2 regions of the Streptomyces sp. NPDC013157 genome follow, and region 1 is predicted to be linked to the other one. Evidence: riboswitches for the same ligand, from Rfam matches in the RefSeq annotation. Region 1 holds a riboswitch; the other holds the start of a gene.

Region 1 (10,511 bases):
CGTACCGGTCCCGCACAGCCGCATCGGGAACGGCCGGCCCATGGCGGCGACCTCGCCGAGATACGCCTCCACGGCCGGCAACTCGGCGGAGCCGATCTCCGTGGGCGGCAGCAGCGTGACGTGCGTGGGGATGCCGTGGGCCGCGGCGTCGCCGAAGCCCGCGCGCCGCTGCTGGAGCAGGCTGCCGTGAGGCTCCGGGACCGCGATCGACACGCCGATCGTTACGGTCCCCACGTCATCTCCCGTCGGTCGTGGTGGGCGGACGCATGTCGGGTTCGTACCCGGCCGTCCGGCTATCGACTGTACGGCCACGGCCGCCTCCCGGGCAGCCGTGGCCGAAGTGATGTGCAGCGCTTCGCTTCGCCTGGTATGCGACTCAGTGCTTGGCGGGCAGGAAACCGACCCTGTCGTAGGCCTGGGCCAGGGTCTCGGCGGCGACGGCACGCGCCTTCTCGGCCCCCTTGGCGAGGATCGAGTCGAGGGTCTCCGAGTCGTCCAGGTACTGCTGGGTGCGCTCCCGGAACGGAGTGACGAAGTCGACCATGATCTCGGCGAGGTCCGTCTTGAGCGCGCCGTACATCTTGCCCTCGTACTCCTGCTCCAGCTCGGCGATCGACTTGCCGGTGAGGGTGGAGTGGATGGTGAGCAGGTTGGAGACTCCCGGCTTGTGCTCGGCGTCGTAGCGGATCACGGTGTCGGTGTCGGTGACCGCGCTCTTGACCTTCTTCGCGGTCGCCTTCGGGTCGTCGAGGAGGTTGATGAGGCCCTTCGGCGTGGACGCCGACTTGCTCATCTTGATCGCCGGGTCCTGGAGGTCGTAGATCTTCGCCGTCTCCTTGAGGATGTACGGCTTCGGGATGGTGAAGGTCTCGCCGAACCGGCCGTTGAAGCGCTCGGCGAGGTCACGGGTGAGCTCGACGTGCTGGCGCTGGTCCTCGCCGACGGGGACCTCGTTGGCCTGGTAGAGCAGGATGTCGGCGACCTGGAGGATGGGGTACGTGAACAGGCCGACGCTCGCGCGGTCCGTGCCCTGCTTGGCCGCCTTGTCCTTGAACTGGGTCATCCGGCTGGCCTCGCCGAAGCCGGTCAGGCAGTTCATGACCCAGGCGAGCTGGGCGTGCTCCGGGACGTGGCTCTGCACGAAGAGGGTGCAGCGGTCCGGGTCCAGGCCGGCCGCGAGCAGCTGGGCGGCGGCGAGCCGGGTGTTGGCGCGCAGGTCGGCGGGGTCCTGCGGGACCGTGATCGCGTGCAGGTCGACGACCATGTAGAAGGCGTCGTGGGTCTCCTGGAGGGCCACCCACTGGCGGACGGCGCCGAGGTAGTTGCCCAGGTGGAACGAGCCGGCGGTGGGCTGGATGCCGGAGAGCACGCGGGGTCGGTCAGAAGCCATGCTCACCATTCTCTCAGAGGGTGAGGGGGTGGTCGGCCCTTGAGGGGTGGGGTGGTTTCGGGGCGCGGGGGACTGCGGGTCGCATGTGGTTGCTCGCGCAGTTCCTCCCCCGGCCTTCGGCCGGGGGTACCCCCAGCGCCCCTTACGGGGCGCTGCCCCTGACCGGTGTCGATCAGCCGAGGTCGATCTCCGGGTACAGCGGGAAGCCCGCCACCAGGTCGGTCGCGCGCTGGGCGATCTCCGTCGAGACCTTCTCGTCCAGGACGTGGGAGGCCTTCGACGGGGCGCCCGACTTCGTCGTGCCCGGCTCCGTGGCGGTGAGGACACGGTCGATCAGACCCGCCACCTCGTCCATCTCCGCCGTTCCCAGTCCTCGCGTCGTCAGCGCGGGCGTGCCGATGCGGATGCCGGAGGTGTACCAGGCGCCGTTCGGGTCGGCGGGGATCGCGTTGCGGTTGGTGACGATGCCGGAGTCGAGGAGGGCCGACTCGGCCTGGCGGCCGGTGAGGCCGTACGACGTCTCGACGTCGATCAGGTTGAGGTGGTTGTCGGTGCCGCCGGTGACCAGGGTGGCGCCCCGGCGCATCAGGCCCTCGGCCAGCGCGCGCGAGTTGTCGACGATGCGCTGGGCGTAGTCCTGGAAGGCGGGCTGCCGGGCCTCGGCCAGCGCGACGGCCTTGGCGGCCATGACGTGCGGGAGCGGGCCGCCGAGGACCATCGGGCAGCCGCGGTCGACCTGGTCCTTGAGGGAGTCGTCGCACAGGACCATGCCGCCGCGCGGGCCGCGCAGCGACTTGTGGGTGGTCGTGGTCACGATCTGGGCGTGCGGGACCGGGTCGAAGTCACCGGTCAGGACCTTGCCGGCGACCAGACCGGCGAAGTGCGCCATGTCGACCATGAGGGTCGCGCCGACCTCGTCCGCGATCTCGCGCATGATCCGGAAGTTCACCAGACGGGGGTACGCCGAGTAGCCCGCGACGATGATCAGCGGCTTGAAGTCACGGGCCTGGGCGCGCAGCGCGTCGTAGTCGATCAGGCCGGTGGCCGGGTCGGTGCCGTAGGAGCGTTGGTCGAACATCTTGCCGGAGATGTTCGGGCGGAAGCCGTGGGTGAGGTGGCCGCCGGCGTCCAGGGACATGCCGAGCATCCGCTGGTTGCCGAAGGCCTGGCGCAGCTCGGCCCAGTCGGCCTCGGAGAGGTCGTTGACCTGGCGGGCGCCGGCCTTCTGGAGGAAGGGGACCTCGACGCGGTCGGCGAGGACGGCCCAGAAGGCGACCAGGTTGGCGTCGATGCCGGAGTGCGGCTGAACGTAGGCGTGCCGCGCGCCGAACAGCTCCCGGGCGTGCTCGGCGGCGAGCGCCTCGACGGTGTCGACGTTGCGGCAGCCGGCGTAGAAGCGGCGGCCGATCGTGCCCTCGGCGTACTTGTCGCTGAACCAGTTGCCCATGGCGAGCAGGGTCGCCGGGGAGGCGTAGTTCTCGGAGGCGATCAGCTTGAGCATCTCGCGCTGGTCGGCGACCTCCTGGCCGATGGCGTCGGCGACCCGCGGCTCGACGGCGCGGATCACGTCGAGGGCGGCACGGTAGGCCGTGGACTCGGTGGACAGGGGCGCGGACTTGTCTGACATTCGGGACCTCCGGACATGGCGTTCGGCATTCACGGTTCGGCCCAGGCGCACGGCACTCGGTCACAGCACGAGCCGCTCCCCGATGGTCGGTCCCATCCCAGCGCGCCAGTCACGGCCCGTGGATCACATTACCGGGCACGCCGGGCCCGAGGGCCGTGGCGTCCACCAGTCGGGCAGGGGCGGAAGGTAGGAAAGGGGGCAGTCCTGCCGCGTCCCCTGGAGTCGCCGTGACCACTACGGAAGCCCTCATCGCCGCCGCCGACGCGCACAGCGCGCACAACTACGACCCGCTGCCGGTGGTGATCGCGACGGCCGACGGCGCCTGGATGACGGACGTCGAGGGACGCCGGTACCTGGACTTCCTGGCCGGCTACTCGGCGCTGAACTTCGGGCACGGCCACCCGCGCCTGGTCGCGGCGGCGAAGGCCCAGCTGGAGCGGGTGACGCTGACGTCGAGGGCGTTCCACCACGACCGGTTCGCCGCGTTCTGCACCGAGCTGGCCGAGCTGTGCGGGATGGAGACGGTGCTGCCGATGAACACCGGCGTGGAGGCGGTGGAGACGGCGGTGAAGACCGCCCGGAAGTGGGGCTACCGGGTCAAGGGCGTGCCGGCCGAGATGGCGAAGGTCGTGGTGGCGGGCGGGAACTTCCACGGCCGTACGACGACCGTGATCAGCTTCTCCACGGATCCGGAGGCACGGGCGGACTACGGGCCGTACACGCCGGGGTTCGAGATCGTGCCGTACGGCGACCTGACGGCCATGCGGGCCGCGGTGACCGAGAACACGGTCGCGGTGCTGCTGGAGCCGATCCAGGGCGAGGCGGGGGTCGTCGTGCCGCCGGAGGGCTACCTGGCCGGGGTGCGGGAGCTGACCCGCGAGCGGGATGTGCTGTTCGTCGCGGACGAGATCCAGTCGGGGCTGGGGCGGACCGGGCGGACGTTCGCGTGCGAGCACGAGGGGGTCGTACCCGATGTGTACGTCCTCGGGAAGGCGCTGGGGGGTGGAGTGCTGCCGGTGTCGGCGGTGGTGGCGAACGCGGAGGTGCTCGGGGTGTTCCGGCCCGGGGAGCACGGGTCCACCTTCGGCGGCAATCCGCTGGCCTGCGCGGTGGCCCTGGAGGTGATCGCGATGCTGCGGACCGGGGAGTTCCAGGAGCGGGCGGCCGAACTGGGGGAACTGCTCCACCGGCGCCTGGCGGAGATGACCGGGAGCGGGCGGGTGACGGCCGTACGAGGGCGGGGGCTGTGGGCGGGGGTGGACGTGGATCCCGCGGTGGGGTCGGGGCGGGCGGTGGCGGAGCGGCTGATGGAGCGAGGCGTGCTGGTGAAGGAGACGCACGGGGTGACGGTGCGGGTGGCGCCGCCGTTGGTGGTCGAGGAGGAGGATCTGGAGTGGGGGGTCGAGCAGTTGTGGGAGGTGCTGAGCGCCTGAAGGCCTCCCTCGCGCGGCTCCGCGATCCCTTCGCCGCGCCCGGACACCCGCGGTCAGCCGCCCGGCCGCGTCCCGTACCGGCCGAGGCCGGCCGTGGACAGATCGCCACCGAGTCCGGTGGGCAACGGCACGTCCTCTCCGTACTTGCCGTGGACGACGCTCCGGTACTCGCCTTCTCCAGGACGGCCGAACAGCGACCACGTGCCTGTCCGCGGGTCGATTTGCAAGAGACGAGCGACGCCCGCTGCCGCGTACCACGCGGTCTTCTCGTTGATTCCTTTGAGTCGCTCGGACGGGGAGATGACCTCCACGGCCAGTTCGACCGCGTCGGCGTCCAGGAGCCAGCCGTCGTCGTCCTTGAAGGTACGTGGGCCGATGGTCAGATCCGGGGTCGCGTAGTCGTCCGGATCATCAGGCATCGGGACGGACACGTTCTCGAACGCCTCGTACGGGGCCGAAAGCCCGGGGCGGATGGCATCGCGCAGGTCGATGATGATGCCCGCGTGCCTGCCGCTGGGGCTGGGGGACATCACGAGTGTTCCTCCGATGATCTCAACACTCATGCCCGTGGCCTGCTCGATGCTCTCCGCGGCCTCGCGCAGGTGCCCGCGGCGGACGGGAATGGGGTGATGAGCCGGGGTGCCCAAAGCGCCACCTCTCTCGTTGCCTGCCTGAAGGTCCAGCGGGAAGCGTCTCAACACTCACGCGACATGGTTTTCACTGTACGGCAGGGATTTGGCTGTACCCGGTGATCGCAGCGGCCCACCATCCCGTACGAGCAGTGGCTCGGCCGCGGGCACCCGTAGCGCCGGCCCCTCGTCCAGTCCGAGCACAACGGCGAGACCACGCCGTGGGCCTTGTCCTCTCGGCCTCGGTGGCTTTCACCGCTGTTCCCCGCTCGATCTGGTGCGCTAGTGGTGCACGACGTTGTCAGTGGCTGGCCGTACGCTGCGGAGCGTTGGGGCGGTCTGCTGTCTCGGCAAAGAGGAGCGCGCGACCAAGGGGGGTGGCTCAGAAGAGATCCCCGAGCCACGTCGGTCCGGGAACTCGTGAAGCTTCGACACCACCCCCCTCCAACAGACGCAGAGAGGCCACGAACCGCGCACGGATCACTTCTTACGGCGCCTGCTCGCACGCTTCTTCAGCTCGGCCTGGCCGCGCTTCGTCCAGTTCCCCTGATGGAGGTGGCAGCGCGCAGTGCCCTTCAGCGTCTTGTTCTGACAACGACCGCCGGTCGCCGTCGGCCACCCGCACTTCCCCTGCTTCCACTCACCCACGGTCTGTCCCCCTCCGTCGGTTCGCTGCGCCTTCGGGCATCCAGCGTGTGGCACGTAGCCGGCACGGGGCAGGGCGGACGATCGGCGGCGTCAGATGATGCAGGCGCACGCCGGTCAGTACGTCGGGAGTGCTCTTCTGGGTGCACGCTTTCCAACTGTGGTGGTGAGACGTCGGAGTGCGTGTGGGGGCGTTCGCCTGGGTTCATGGGCGGTCAGCCGGTGAGGCAAGCCCGGGGCGCGCATCCCGCTGAACGGCCGTGAACGTGGCTGAATGAGACGGAAACTGAGACGGACGTAGCCGCCGGACCTTGGGTGGAACACAGTCAGCGACGAAGCGGGCTGTAGCGCCGGCGGCATGGAAGGAACCAGCCCCTTGCGCGCTGGCGACGGAGCGGGAGTACGGAACGTAGCGATCTCTATGCGAGCACCTCATGCCGCGCCATAAGGTCATCCACGTGGATCCCCGGCTATCTCCCTACACCCCCGGCGCCGGCGTCCAGCCGACACATCTGGCTGGGCGCCGTGATGTCATCGAGGAGTTCGATGTCGCCCGTCACCGCATGCAAGACGGAAAGGCAGCAACGTTCCCGTTCATCACTGGAGCGCGAGGCTCGGGTAAGACTGCCCTGTTCAACCACCTACTCGATGCGGCGCGAAGCCAAGGGTGGTGTGTGGGAGCGGAAGAGGCAATCCCTGGGACTCATTTGTCGGCGCTAATCGCAGTACTCGCGAGTGAGGCGCTCCACTCAATGACTCGGCGCCATCGCATGAGTGCTGCCATTAAACGGGCACTGGGTGTACTCAAAGCGTTCACCTCCGTTTCCGTTGCTGGCGTGACGCTGAATCTGGACGTGGAGGCCGTGAGAGGCACTGCAGACACGGGGATCTTCGAGCTCGACCTGCGTCGTCTCATCATTGAAATCGGCGAAGCCGCACAAGACAGCTCGATCGGTGTCCTACTCGCGCTCGACGAAGCACAGGTGATTCCCCAGGAACAGTTTCGCCCCCTTGACGCTGCACTCCACGCCGTTGCACAGCGCCGCTTGCCAGTGGGATTCCTAGCGTGCGGGTTGTTTCCTTCTTGGCAGGGCGCAGGGCCAGAGACGGACGAGCCGAGCTTTTACAGCACAGCCGCAGCCCGTCTGGGAGCAAACAAATACATGCGTCTGCTGCCCTTATCCCGCATCGATGCGCGCAGCGCACTCGCCCTGCCAGCTCACGAAGCAAATGCGGACTTCACCCCGGATGCGCTAGAGGAAGCGGTTCACTTCTCTCAAGGGAATCCATGGCTTATCCAGTTGATCGGGGACCGTACCTGGCGTGAGGCTTCGGGTCCTCGAGTCGATGTGCTCGCCGCCAAGACCGCTTGTAAACGCGCCCGGCGAGATTTGGACGCGTGGTACTTCCCCCGGATTCTACGGGAATGCACGCCTGCGGAGCGACGGGTCCTCCGAATCGTCGCGGATCTCCAGCGCCGCTCTACGGATTCGAGCGGCAACGCTGATGTGGACTTTTCCCTGCTAGAAAGCAGCTTCTGGACACGCGGGGCTGCTGCGCCTGGCGACGTCCCAGGGGGTTTGATCATCGGCGCGGCGAGGAATGCACTGGCCGACTCAGGGGAAGTCTCCTTCGAAGAGGATCCACATGCCGATTACGACTACACGAAGCGGGCCTTGCTCGCACTGGGTAGACGCGCACTGGTGCACATCGACCAATATGCCGACGAGTTCTGGGCCCGCATCACCGTCCCCCACCTGCACTCCTACGTGCTAGGCAATCCGTTGTAGCGCTGCGAGTGTCGAACCATGCAGCGACCGCAGCTTGGGAAGCTGCGAGCTTTTGGGGCTGATACAGGCGCTGACCTCGGTGAATTGTCGACAGGGGGCCTTGGCAGGCGGTGCCCCATTCCCCGTGATTCCCCGCTGTTCCCCGCTTGATCTGGTGCGGCTGTGGTGCGCGTATTCGTCATCCACGCTTCGGGTCACCTACCGCTTCTCCGCCCTGTAGCGCTTCATCAGCGCCGTTATCCGCGCGTGGTCCGCCTGGCCGTTGAGCTCGGCCACGGGATCGTCGGGGCACAACTCGTAGAGATCGCCCCACCATCGACGTCCTCTGTTGTCCCAGATCCGGTATCCACCGGGCACGCCTCGGGCGACGTATCGTCTCCTGCTCACGGTCTCCCTGTTCCGGGCACGGTTTGTGCTGCCTCCGTCAGCGAGTCGCGCCCTGCACGACCTGGCGGCCCTCGGGTACGGCCTCCCCGTCCAGGACTGCGGTGACGCCCTTGCCGCGCTGGGTTCTCCCAGGGGTCGTAGCGCTTCAGCGCCGTCCGTTCCGGCAGCCCGAGCCGCTTGGCCGCCCGGCCTCGCTCACGGACCTCCGCAGTCGACCGCGGCCGGTAGCCGGGACCAGCCGCAACCGCATGAGTGAAAGGTGAGGCCGGCACGCAGTGTGACCCCACGTGCTTCCCAAGCGCTCTCGTCCCTACGGCGAGGGATGGCAAGGTCGAACCCGGCATTGATCATCGGGGTGCGGCAGCGCGGGCGCGGATGCTCTCGCGGCGGTAGCGGGCTCTGCTTGAACCACGACCGGCAGGCCAGACATACGAGGTGCGGCTTGTAAGGGGTCGCGTATCGGCACGCGCCGACAGAGTAGTGAGGACGCTCCAACACGACCACGGCTTCAGGAGTTCGGTCCGGCGGCCCTCCTCGGCCTGCATAGTGGCTTCGTATCGCCGTTCGTGGGTACGCCCTCAGCTGCTCTGATACGCCGACGTTCACGCCCGTTGATGTCAGGACTAGATGTCAGCTGCCTCGCTGACGTCCCTGACCCGCGGATCGTGAGGCAAAGGTGTTTGCGGGGTCACAGGGCGTATCGCCCTCTTGTAGGGGGCGATACACCCTGCCGCGCCGCCGGCTAACCCATGGTCTTGGCGCCCTCCAGGGACTCGGGGATGATGTCGGCGTGGCCGGCGTGCTCGGCGGTCAGCGTCTCGGCGGGCAGCATCGCCGATGCTTGGCCAGGGCCTCCAGCAGATCGGCGCGCTCGCCGGTGGCGGTGGGCTCATGGGCCGAGTCGTGCGTGGCCGGTTGGTTGACAGTGGTCTCGCTCATGGTCGCTCCGCCTTCCGTGGTTCCTGTTCAGCCGGGCCAGGTGGTCTTCAGCACATGGCTTCGGAGGTGGTTGGCAGCAGGGGCTGTTTCCCGCTGCAGGGCTGCGGAGGGCTGTTTCGATGGGAACGGTCAGCTGCTGTTACGTTTCTCGGATGAGGAAGGGACCTGCTACGTGGAGAGTCGGGGCGGACGAGCCGCTCGGCTTCTTGATCGCTTCGGTGGGCAACGCGGCGGCTCTCGCATTTGAGTCGACCCTGGCCGAGGAGGACTTGCATCCGCGGCATTTCGCCGTGCTGCGCGGGTTGCGTGACGGCGGGGAACATTCGCAGCAGCAGCTTGCCTCCTCACTCGGTATCCCGGCCAGCCGCTTGGTCGGGCTGCTGTCGCTGCTCATCGAGAGGGGCCTGGTGGAGCGGCGCGAGTCGCCGAGTGACGCCCGGGTGAAGCTGGTGCGCCTGCGGGAGGAGGGCCGGGTGGAGCTGGAGAAGCTGATCGGGCTCGCGGGTGCCTCGGAGCGGCGGCTGACTGCCGGTCTGGCGGCAGAGGACCAGGCTGAGCTGCGTCGGCTGCTCGGGATCGTCTATGCCAACGTCGCTGTTGAATCCGGGGCGCGGCCCGCTCGGGTGTGGTGATCGGCCTCTCTGGCCTGGTTGTTCGATCCAGTGACGGGGTGCGCCTTGCAATACCGTTTCGGTTGTAATAATTTCAGTGGGAACGGATTGGGCGCCTGCAGGGCGCCCCGCCAAGGGAGACGATGATGACGGTCAAGAGCGGGGACACGGTCGAGGAGTTCCTTGAGCGGGTCCGGCAGGCATGGAACGCGGGTGACGCGACGCGCTATGCCGCGCAGTTCGCCGAGGACGCCTCATACGTGATCTTCATGGGAGATGCCATGTTCGGGCGCGCCGCCATCGCGCAGACACACCACGAGGTGTTCACCCGGTGGCAGAAGGGCACGCGCATGACAGTCAAGCCGATCGATGTGCGAATGCCGGACGAGTCCACGGCGGTGGTGACCACGGTCGGCGGCATCGGCAAAGGCGGCCGGGTCGACGTGGACAAGTTCCAGACCTTCACACTGCGTCGCCGCGACGGACGTTGGGAATGCGTGGCGTTCCAGAACACTGAAATGAGTCGCCGGTCCAAGCGCGCCTACCGCTCCCGGTGACCGCCCGCACCCGTTCTTGATCTCGACACGGCAACACGGCCGGCCGGCCAAGCGCATCGACCAGGGCGTGTGCCGACGTCGCCGGGCCCACACGGGCGGGCCACTGGCGGCGACCAGCGCCGGGCGGCGCGTCATGCCACCTCACGTTCGACCAGGACTCCGTTCTCGAACCCTGCGCCTGCACGGACCAGTGCGACGAGGTGAGCGCCGGTGATCGCGCGCCAGCGGGCCTGGGCGGACTCCACCAGCTTGAACACCATCGCCAGGGCGGCGGCCGGGCTCCCGGCGCCGCGGGTGACCTTGGTCCGCAGCCTGACCGTGGAGAACGTCGACTCGATCGGGTTCGTGGTCCGCAGGCGGATCCAGTGCTCGGCCGGGAAGTCGTAGAACGCCAGCAACTCGTCCCGGTCGTCGGTTAGCTTGGTGACGGCCTTGGGCCACTCGGCGCCGTAGGTCCTGGCGAACACCTCGATCGCCTTCTCGGCGTGGGCCCGATCCTCGGC
Region 2 (10,511 bases), on a different contig from region 1:
CCAGGGCGAACAAGGCCGCCGCCAGGACCGGGAAGGCGAGCAGGACCAGTACGGCGGTCAGCAGCACGTTCCATACGAAGATCGGCATGCGGAACATGGTCATGCCCGGCGCACGCATGCAGATGATCGTGGTGATGAAGTTGACCGCACCGAGGATGGTCCCGAAGCCGGAGAAGGCCAGGCCCATGATCCACATGTCGGCGCCGGCCCCCGGGGTGCGCACCGCGTCCGAGAGCGGGGCGTAGGCGAACCAGCCGAAGTCGGCCGCCCCCTGCGGGGTGAGGAAGCCGCCGACCGCGATGGTGGAGCCCAGCAGGTAGAGCCAGTAGGCCAGCATGTTAAGGCGGGGGAAGGCCACGTCCGGCGCGCCGATCTGGAGCGGCATGATCCAGTTCGCGAAACCCGCGAAGAGCGGGGTCGCGAACATCAGCAGCATGATCGTGCCGTGCATCGTGAACGCCTGGTTGAACTGCTCGTTCGACATGATCTGCAGACCGGGGCGGGCCAGCTCGGCGCGCATCAGCAGGGCCGTCACCCCGCCCACGCAGAAGAACGAGAACGCCGTGACCAGGTACAACGTCCCGATCGTCTTGTGATCCGTGGTCGTCAGCCACTTGAGGTTCCTCATGCCCCGCCTGTGTCCGGGCTGTCCGCACCGGTCACACTGGACGGATGCGACGAGCGTCACGGAGACGGGTGTGACGATCGGGGAGGTGCCGGACAAGAACGGGACATGAGCAACGACGAGATCTTCGCCGCTGCCTATCGCGAGCACTACTGGGCGGTCAGCCGCTATGTCGCGCGGCGACTGGACGGGCGGACCGGCGAGGTGGAGGAAGTGGTGGCGGAGGTGTTCACGGTGGCCTGGCGCCGCCGCGCCGACCTGCCGGCGGCCCCGCTGCCCTGGCTGTACGGCGTGGCACGCAACTGCCTCGCCAACACGGTACGCGGATACGGGCGCCGGCGCCGGCTGGTGGACCGGCTGGGCAACGACGACACCGCGCACGGCCGGCACCTCGCGGCCGGCCCCGACAGCGAGCGGCCCGGCTCCTGGGTGCACGACGCACTCGCCCGGCTGTCCCCGGCCGACCAGGAGGTGCTGCGGCTGACGGCGTGGGAGGAGCTCGGCGTCGACGAGGTCGCCGTCGTCCTGGGCTGCGGGCAACGGGCGGCGGCGATGCGGCTGCACCGCGCCCGCCGCCGCCTCAGAGCCGAGATCGGCCGACTGCGCCCGCCCACCGCCGAGGCCCTTTCCGAGGAACACCGCCATGGCTGACGAACTCGACCTGCTGCGCGCCGCCGACCCGGTGCCCGCCGACGGCCCCCGCTTCGGCGACGGACCCCTCGACCACACCGCCGAGCGGCACCTCAACCGGCTGCTGCACAGCCCCCGCCCCGGCCGCCCGGCCTGGGCCCGTCCGCGCCTGCTGTGGGGGCTGACCGCGGCCGCCGTCGTGACGGCCACCACGCTGACCGTGCTGCTCGGCGGCTCCTCGGGCGCCCCGGCCGTCGCCGCGCCCCGGCCGCTGACCGTCCGCGCCCACTCCACCGCCGTACCGCTCGCCCAGGTCGCCAGACTCGCCGCGGTGGCCGCCACGGACGGCTCCCCGGCGCTGCGCCAGGGCACCCATGTTCAGTCCTGGAGCCTGGCCATGAGCGACGACGGGCCGCCGGTCACCCTGCCCGAGGAACGCGTGGTGCGGTGGCGGGCGGACGGCACGCACACCGAGGTGGTCGTGGCGACCGACCCGGACCACGCGGGCCGTCCCGTCCTGACCGACACGGGCCGGGTCGAGGACGGCAAGGTGCTCAGCCGGCAGACCTTCCCGCCGATGTGGGGCGACGCACCGCCCCTGTCCACACCTCCGCACGACCCCGCGAAGCTGCGCGCCTACCTCACCGACCTGATCCACAGCGACACCCTCACCACGTCCGAACTCCTCGACGCCACCACGGAGTTGCTGGACAACTGGACGCTCGGGGCAGGCGAGACGGCGGCCCTGGCCGACCTGCTCGCCGACGCGAAGGGCCTACGGGCCGCCGGCCAGGTCACCGACCGGCTGGGCCGCACCGGGCAGGCCTACGTCCTCGACGAGGGCACCGGCGGGCGGCGGATGCTGATCCTGGACCCGGCCACCGGTGCCGTACTCGGTCTGGAGACCACGTTCACCCGGGACGACCCCGAGTACGGGGTGCGGGCCGGGGACGTCATGGAGTACCGCGCCTGGCTGCGCTGACCCTCATGCCCCGAGCTGCCGGGCGGCGGCCGCCACCGTCTGCTCCAGCAGCACGGCGATGGTCATCGGGCCGACCCCGCCCGGCACCGGCGTGATCAGCGAGGCGCGCTCGACGGCGGTGCCGAAGTCGACGTCACCGACGTTGCCCTCGTTGTAGCCGGCGTCGAGCACGACCGCGCCCGGCTTGATGTCCCGGCCCCGGATCAGCCGGGGCCGGCCTACGGCGGCGACCACGATGTCCGCCTCGCGGACGGCCGCGGACAGGTCCCGGGTGCGGGAGTGGCAGTAGGTGACGGTGGCGTCGCGCGCGAGCAGCAGCATCCCGGCCGGCTTGCCCAGGATCGCGCTGCGGCCGACGACCACCGCACGCTTCCCTGCCGGGTCGACGTCGTACGCGTCCAGCAGGCGCAGCATGCCGCCGGGGGTGCAGGAGACGAAGCCCGGCAGGCCGAAGCTCATCGTCGCGAACGACGCGAAGGTCACGCCGTCCACGTCCTTCTCCGGCGCGATCGCCTCGAACGCGGCCCGCTCGTCGATGTGTTCGCCGACCGGATGCTGGAGCAGGATGCCGTGCACCGCCGGGTCGGCGGACAACCCTCGCAGGGTGGACACGAGTTCGGCGGTGGTCGTGGTGGCGGGCAGGGCCACGTGCCGGGAGGCGATGCCTGCCTTGCGGCTGCGGTTCTGCTTCATCCGGACGTAGGTGACGGAGGCGGGGTCCTCGCCGACCAGCACGGTCGCCAGACACGGCGTGACGCCGGTCCGTGTGGTGAGGTCGGCGGCCTTCTCCGCGGTCTCCTCGACGGTTCGGCGGGCGACGGCGGTTCCGTCGATGAGGCGAGCCTGGGTCATGCGGCGCTCCTGAGCTGGTTCGACCTTGATCGCCCAGGCGCACGGCAGCGACAGTGCGGACCGCTCCCCGGTGGTGCTCCACCTCAGCGCCAGTCACGGCCCGCGTTCAGGGTAACCGAGACGCTCGGCGTCTCCGGCGACAGTGCGCGGTCCGCAGCAGCGCCCGCAGCAGCGCGGTGCACGCGCGGGGCCGCGGGCGGTGGGCGTGTCCCAGCGTCGCCCGCGCCGAGAAGGTCCAGGTCAAGCGTGAGCTGACCTGGACCCTTCCGGTCCTTGCGACTACTCGTCGTCCCATGCCTGGATCATGATCTGTTCGGCGATCTTGCCGTCGCGGAGCGTGATCATCGACTCGGCGAGCACCCGGACCCCGTCCCCGTACTCGCAGGACTCGCTGAAGGCGGCCTTGTCGCCCTGGACGATGCACTGGTCCAGCCTGTGCGTCATGTCGCGGCTGTAGACGTCGTCCAGCAGCGCGGCGATGTCCTGGCGGCCGTGCAGGACCTTGGGGTGGCTGGGCTGGGTGTTGCGGTCGATGATGCGGATCTCGGCGTCGTCCGCGTAGAGCGCCAGAAGGCTGTTCCCGGTGTTCCCCTCTATGGCCCGGCGCAGCGTGTCGGTGTCGAACGTGGAACCCGTCGCGGTGCCCATGGTGACCTCCTGCGGGAGCCCGCGACCCGATGCGGAGCGGACCGCGCGAGCCCCTCACATCGAGCGTCCCCCGCACCGCCGGGCTCGGCAAGCGCAGGCGCACGCTCCGCCTTGCGGGTGAGGCGGACCGGCTGCCCGTGTCCGGCCCGGCGCCGGGGCCGTTGCTGAGGGCATGATCTCAACACGACGTATCGTCGCCGCCGTCGGCCTTGCCGTCGGGGTCACCGGCCTCGCCGCGCCGCTGGCGAACGCGGCCGACGCGAGCGCGCAGCACCCCGGGAAGCTCACCGCGCTCGGCGTGCTCGACTCGGTCTCCCGCAGCGACGTCCCGGCGGAGTACCGGGGAAGGATGCCGAAGGTCTCGGAGCAGGTACAGGGGCTGAACGGACTCCACAAGCTCGGCGAACTGCACCAGGTCACCGACCTGGCCGCGCCCGCCATGGGGCTGCTGCCGGGCATCGAAGCCTGACCGCGCCGCACACCGAGGGCCGTCCCGGCAGGGGGCGGCCCTCCTCGTTGCCCGCTCTCGGTGCTCCGCTCTCAGTGCTCCGAGGCCAGGAACTGCGTCGCCGCCAGCTCCGCGTACAGCGGGTCCGCCGCCACCAGCTCCCGGTGCGTGCCCACCGCGCGGACCCGGCCCGCGTCCATGACGACGATCCGGTCTGCCATGGTCACCGTCGACAGCCGGTGGGCGACCACCAGCACCGTCGTCGACCGTGCGACATCGGCGACGGTGTCCCGGAGCGCCGCCTCGTTCACCGCGTCCAGCTGCGAGGTGGCCTCGTCCAGCAGCAGCAGCCGGGGCCGGCGCAGCAACGCCCTTGCGATCGCGACCCGTTGGCGCTCCCCGCCCGACAGCTTGGTGCCGCGATGCCCGACCAGGGTCTCCAGCCCCTGCGGCAGCCGGGCGACCAGGCCGTCGAGCCGCGTCGTCTTCACCACCCGCGCGACCGCGTCCTCGTCCGCCTCCGGGTTGCCGAGGAGCAGGTTGTCCCTCAGCGACCCCGACAGCACCGGAGCGTCCTGCTCGACATACCCGATGGCCGAACGGAGCAGCGGCAGTTCCCAGTCGGCGACCGGACGGCCGTCGACGGCGATCGTGCCGGACTCCGGGTCGTAGAACCGCTCGATCAGTGAGAAGACGGTGGTCTTGCCCGCGCCGGACGGCCCGACGAACGCCGTCATGCCCCGCGCGGGCACGTCGAAGGTGACACCGTGGTGGACGTACGGCAGGTCGTCGGCGTAACGGAAGCGCACGTCGGTGAAGGCGACGGCGGCCGGTTCGGCGCCGGCGGACGGCAACTCGGCGCGCCGGGAGGGAGGTTCGGCGGGCAGCCGGAGCGCCTCCTGGATGCGGGCGAGCGCGCCGGCGCCGGTCTGGTACTGGGTGATCGCCCCGACGACCTGCTGGATCGGCTGCATCAGGTAGAAGACGTAGAGCAGGAACGCCACCAGCGTGCCCACCCCGATCGCACCGGTCGCCACCCGCGCCCCGCCCACCGCGAGCACGGTGATGAACGCCAGCTGCATCGCCAGCCCCGCCGTGTTGCCCGCCGCGGCCGACCACTTGGCGGCCCGCACGCTCTGCCGCCAGGACTCCTCGGCGGCCTCGTGCAGGGCGAGTTCCTCCCGGTGTTCGGCGCCGGACGCCTTCACCGTGCGCAGGGCGCCCAGCACCCGCTCCAGCGAGGCCCCCATCACCCCGACCGCGTCCTGCGCCCGGCGGCTCGCCCGGTTGATGCGCGGCACGATCGTGCCCACCACCGTGCCCGCCGCGCCGATCACGACGAGGGTGACGGCAAGGAGCACCGGATCGACCACCCCCATCATCACCACGGTGGCGAGCAGGGTGAGTCCCTCGGTGCCGAGTGCGACCAGCGAGTCCGTGGTGACCTCGCGCAGCAGGGTGGTGTCCGAAGTGATCCGCGCCATCAGGTCACCGGGTTCGGTGCGGTCCACCGCGCTGATCCGCAGCCTGAGCAGATACGACGACAGGGTGCGCCGCGCCCCGAGCACCACCGACTCTCCGGCGCGCCGCAGGACGTACGAACCCAGCGCGCCCACCCCGGCGTTGGCGACCACCAGACCCGCCATCGCGAGCAACTTGGCCGTGATGGAACGGTCGTGGGACAGGTCGTCGATCAACCCCCGGGCCACCAGCGGAAGCAGCAGCCCGGTCGCACCCGTCACCAGCGAGAGCGCCGCGCCGGCCAGCAGGGCCCAGCGGTGCGGCCGTACATAGGAGAGGAGCAGCCGGAGCACGGCGGGCTCCTTCCCCGGTGTCGTCGGAACTGCGTCTGGGGCGGTCACGGTGCTCCTCGTCCGGCGGCGGGCGGCGCCCTCCGACGTGCCCAGGCTACGACGGCCGCTCCCGGCACCGGGGCCCGGTCAGCTCCGGGCGGAACCGAGCTTCGCCAGGGTCGCGTCGAGGTCGGCCGGACGCGGCCGGTTGTGGGGCAGCTTCGAGAGGACCGCGGCCATCCCGCAGGTGTCGGTGAGCGCCGAGAACACCAGGCCGCCCGCGACCCCCGCCGACAGCAGGAGCCAGGCCGGGTGCAGCAGGCCGAGGCCCAGGCCCGCGAGGACGGCCGCCCCGGCGGTGAACCGCACCTGGCGCTCCATGGCCCAGGTCGCGCGGGACGCGCCGCGCGGCCGGTGCAGTTCGTGACCGCGCTCGGCCCAGCCGTGCGTGCCGCCGGTGAGGGTGGCCGCCGGGATGCCGTGTTCGGCGAGGAGTGCCCGGGCGCGCTCGGCCCGCGCGCCGGAGGCACACACCAGGAGCATCCCGCCGTCCGCGGCCCGGAGCGCGGGCAGGGCCCGGTGCAGCGCGTCCAGGGGGATGTTGTGGGCGCCGGGCACATGGCCGGCGGCGTACTCGCCGGGTGTGCGGACGTCGACGACGGTCAGCTCCGGGAGGCGGGCGAGGGCCTGGTCCGGGGTGAGACCAGGGTTCGGGGGAGTAGTGGTCATGGCGGATGCGATCCTTCCTTGCAGTGATGAAGTGATGAGCGGCGGGTTCGCCCGAGGGGCGGGTAAAATACCCCTACGGGTATGTGAGGAGTGGTGGTCGTGGAGCTTCAGTTCGAGGGCGACGAGCTCAAGTCGGTGCTGAACCGGCTGCGCCGGGCGCAGGGGCAGATCTCCGGCGTGATCAAGATGATCGAGGAGGGCCGCGACTGCGAGGACGTGGTCACCCAGCTCGCCGCCGCCTCGCGCGCCCTGGACCGGGCGGGCTTCGCGATCATCGCGACCGGGCTGCAGCAGTGCATCATCGACCCCGCCCGGAGCGGGGCGGACGGTGAGACGACCGAGCAGATGAAGGCACGGCTGGAGAAGCTGTTCCTGTCGCTTGCCTGAGCGGTAGCGCCCCGAAAGGGGCGCTGGGGGCACCCCCGGCCGAAGGCTGGGGGAGGAACTGCGGGACCAGCCACAACGGCGCCGCAGCCGACCGACGGCATATCGCGGCCCTTCCCGCGGAGCGCTCGGCGCGTCAGCTGACCGCGTCGGCCAGCATGAACGCGGCCACCGCGAGCAGCGCGTAGGCGAAGAGCCGCTGGAGGGTGCCCGCGGAGAGGCGGGCCGCGAGCCGTCTGCCGTCCCAGGCGCCGAGGATCGCGGCCCCGGCGAAGGGCCCCACGGCCGACCAGTCGACGCCCGCTGCCGCACCGGCGCGCGCCGCCAGCGCGGTGAGCGAGTTGACCGTGATGACCAGCAGGCTCGTGCCGATCGCGGCACGCATCCGCAGCCCCACGACGTTCACCAGGGACGGCACGGCGAGGAACCCGCCGCCCACCCCGAGCACCCCGGTCACCGCGCCGAGCCCGGCCCCGGCCCCGGCGACCCGGGACGCCCGTACGGGGCCCGGCCCGGTGACCGCGGTCGCCGCGGGCCGCAGCATACGCACCGCCGCCACGGCGGCCAGCAGCGCGAACGCCCCGGTCAGCAGCGCCGCCGGAAGATGCCGGGACAACACCCCGCCGACCGCCGCCGGCCCGAGGCCCGCCGCCGCGAACACCGCACCGGCCCGCCAGCGCACCGCGCCCTCGCGGGCGTGCGCGACGAGTGCGGTGGCCGAGGTGACCGTGACGACGACCAGGCTCGCGGTGGTGGCCGCGGCCGGGCTGAAGCCGAGCAGATAGATCAACGCCGGTACGGCCAGCACGCTGCCGCCGCCGCCCAGGGCCCCGAGCGCCAGCCCGGTGACGGCCCCGGCGCCGAGGGCGAGCAGGAGCGCGCTCATCCGGCGGTGCCCTCGGCGGTCACCGCGAGGCCTGCCGCGCGCCAGGCGGTCATCCCGCCCACGACGTCCACCGCGTCGAGCCCGCGGGCGGTCAGCAGCGCCGCCGCCTCCCGCGAGCGCCGGCCCGAGTGGCAGATCACGACGAGCGGGCGGTCCGCGGCGGCCGGCGGCAGCGGAGCCCCGGCCGCCAGCCCGGACAGCGGGGCGTGCACCGCCCGCGGCGCGTGTCCGGCCGCCCATTCGCCGGCCTCGCGGACATCCAGCAGGACGGCATCCGCGTCCGTGCGCTCCCGCGCCTCGGCCGGGGTGAGCCGGGCCATCGGCAACCCGGCCGCGCCCGCCGCCGCGAACCCGTCGTCCACGGCCACCACATCGCGCCCGGCCGCGTCGAGGAGGGAGGCGGCGACGGCGGCCCGCATCCCGCCCGCGCAGTGCACCCACACCGTGCCGCCGGGTATCTCGCCCAGCCGCTCCCGCACCTGGTGCAGGGGTATGTGGACCGAACCCCGTATGTGGCCGCCGGCCCGCTCGGTGTCGCGGCGCACGTCCAGGACGACGACGTCCTCCGTGCCGCGTGCGGCCAGGTCCGCGAAGGTGGCACGGGGGAAGGAACGGGGCCGCTCGCCCGCGCGCAGCCAGGCCTCGGGTGCGCCGGTGGCGGCCGCGGCCGGGCGGTCGATGCCCACGCGGATCAGCTCCCGCTGAGCGGCGGCGAGCTGGGCCGCCGACTCGGCGAGCAGCGTGACCGGCCGGCCCCAGGGCAGCAGCCAGGCCAGATAGGTGGCGAGCTGCCCGTCGGCCTCGAAGTTCAGGGTGCCCGAGACGTGTCCCTCGGCGAACGCCACCCGGTTGCGCAGGTCCACCACCCACTCCCCGGCGGCCAGCCGCGCCGCGATCTCCGCCGCGTCCGCCCGGCCCGGCGGCGTGAGGTCGACGGGGGCCGGGCCACCGGAGTTCAACGGGCCCATGTGGGCGTAGTAGGCGGGTACGTCGTCCAGTCCCGCCAGCAGCTCCGCGACGAACGTGTCGACGTCCTTGACCAGTGCCTCGTTCACCGCGCGCTCCCGGCCGATGGTGGTGTCCGGACCGGCGGCGTCCCCGGCCGAGCAGAAGCTGCCGAAGCCGTGCGTCGGCAGCACCGCCGTCGCGTCCGGAAGCTCGGCGGCCAGCCGGTGCGCCGAGGCGTGCTGCGCCCGCGCCAGCTCGCCGGTCAGCCGGGGCTCCACCAGGTCGGGCCTGCCGACCGTGCCGATCAGCAGCGAGCCGCCGGTGAAGACGGCCACCGCGCGGCCGGTCTCCTCCAGGACGTACGACGTGTGGTGCGGGGTGTGCCCGGGGGTGGCCAGGGCCCGCAGCGCGAGGCCGGCCTCGATCTCCAGCACGTCCCCGTCGGCCACCGGCACCCGCTCGTACGCCACCCGCGCCCCGGCCGGCACCACGTACGCGGCCCCGGTCAGCCGGGCCAGCTCGAGGCCGCCGGAGACGTAGTCGTTGTGCACGTGCGTCTCCACGACCTGCGTGAGCCTGACCCCGCGCCGGGCGACGGCCGCCAGCACCCGGTCGACGTCGCGGGGCGGATCGACCGCGACGGCGCCGTGCGCCCCGCCCGCCAGATAACTGCGGTTGCCCAGTCCGGGCACCTCGATGGTGTCGACGAAGGACACGGCAGCACACTCCTCTCCTCGATCCCCCTCGTGAATTACCCCCGGGGGTATGTGGGCCACCGTAGCAGAGGTACCCCCGGGGGTATATGACAGAGGTGGTGGCAACACGAACGGCGGTGGCAGGGGAAGATCCGCGGCGGTCGATGCGTGCCGTCGCTGATCGTTCCCGCGTAGGGTCGGAGGCCAGCACGTCAGCAGAGCGACGAAAGGGCAGGCCCATGGCGCAGGAAGTACGCGGCGTGATCGCACCGGGCAAGGACGAGCCCGTGCGGGTCGAGACGATCGTGGTGCCCGACCCGGGGCCGGGCGAAGCCGTCGTACAGGTGCAGGCCTGCGGGGTCTGTCACACCGATCTGCACTACAAACAGGGCGGCATCACCGACGAGTTCCCCTTCCTGCTCGGCCACGAGGCCGCCGGGGTGGTGGAGTCGGTCGGCGCGGGCGTCACGGACGTCGCGCCCGGTGACTTCGTGATCCTCAACTGGCGTGCCGTGTGCGGGGCCTGCCGGGCCTGTCTGCGCGGGCGGCCCTGGTACTGCTTCAACACCCACAACGCGAAGCAGAAGATGACCCTCGCCTCGACCGGCCAGGAACTCGCCCCGGCCCTCGGCATCGGCGCCTTCGCCGAGAAGACGCTGGTCGCCGCCGGGCAGTGCACCAAGGTCGACCCGGCCGTCTCCCCGGCGGTCGCCGGGCTGCTCGGCTGCGGGGTGATGGCCGGCATCGGTGCCGCGATCAACACCGGCAACGTCGGCCGGGGCGACTCGGTCGCCGTGATCGGCTGCGGCGGGGTCGGCGACGCGGCGGTCGCCGGGTCGAACCTGGCGGGCGCCGCGAAGATCATCGCCGTCGACATCGACGACCGGAAGC

Evidence for each region. A riboswitch is a leader RNA that binds a small molecule or an ion and turns the genes downstream of it on or off. The one in region 1 is predicted to bind ZMP and ZTP.
Region 2: another riboswitch for ZMP and ZTP. It lies ahead of ACFY6U_RS08820 (bifunctional 5,10-methylenetetrahydrofolate dehydrogenase/5,10-methenyltetrahydrofolate cyclohydrolase); the one in region 1 lies ahead of ACFY6U_RS33495 (glycine hydroxymethyltransferase).

Annotation. Positions count from the first base shown of each region.
Region 1 covers NZ_JBIBAK010000013.1:170,071-180,581, reverse strand. Annotated here, with positions in the region: gene ACFY6U_RS33505 (2'-5' RNA ligase family protein) at 1-234, opposite strand, end outside; gene trpS (tryptophan--tRNA ligase) at 377-1,390, opposite strand; gene ACFY6U_RS33495 (glycine hydroxymethyltransferase) at 1,563-3,017, opposite strand; ZMP/ZTP riboswitch at 3,050-3,140, opposite strand; gene rocD (ornithine--oxo-acid transaminase) at 3,245-4,450, shown strand; gene ACFY6U_RS33485 (Uma2 family endonuclease) at 4,504-5,151, opposite strand; gene ACFY6U_RS33480 (ATP-binding protein) at 6,159-7,514, shown strand; gene ACFY6U_RS33475 (hypothetical protein) at 7,713-7,901, opposite strand; gene ACFY6U_RS33470 (hypothetical protein) at 8,712-8,840, opposite strand; gene ACFY6U_RS33465 (MarR family transcriptional regulator) at 9,047-9,472, shown strand; gene ACFY6U_RS33460 (SgcJ/EcaC family oxidoreductase) at 9,595-10,008, shown strand; gene ACFY6U_RS33455 (IS256 family transposase) at 10,140-10,511, opposite strand, start outside.
Region 2 covers NZ_JBIBAK010000002.1:757,547-768,057, reverse strand. Annotated here, with positions in the region: gene ctaD (cytochrome c oxidase subunit I) at 1-628, opposite strand, end outside; gene ACFY6U_RS08830 (RNA polymerase sigma factor) at 734-1,276, shown strand; gene ACFY6U_RS08825 (CU044_5270 family protein) at 1,269-2,237, shown strand; gene ACFY6U_RS08820 (bifunctional 5,10-methylenetetrahydrofolate dehydrogenase/5,10-methenyltetrahydrofolate cyclohydrolase) at 2,241-3,089, opposite strand; ZMP/ZTP riboswitch at 3,114-3,196, opposite strand; gene ACFY6U_RS08815 (nuclear transport factor 2 family protein) at 3,369-3,737, opposite strand; gene ACFY6U_RS08810 (hypothetical protein) at 3,910-4,206, shown strand; gene ACFY6U_RS08805 (ABC transporter ATP-binding protein) at 4,278-5,999, opposite strand; gene ACFY6U_RS08800 (rhodanese-like domain-containing protein) at 6,126-6,707, opposite strand; gene ACFY6U_RS08795 (metal-sensitive transcriptional regulator) at 6,807-7,094, shown strand; gene ACFY6U_RS08790 (sulfite exporter TauE/SafE family protein) at 7,228-7,977, opposite strand; gene ACFY6U_RS08785 (rhodanese-like domain-containing protein) at 7,974-9,641, opposite strand; gene ACFY6U_RS08780 (S-(hydroxymethyl)mycothiol dehydrogenase) at 9,860-10,511, shown strand, end outside.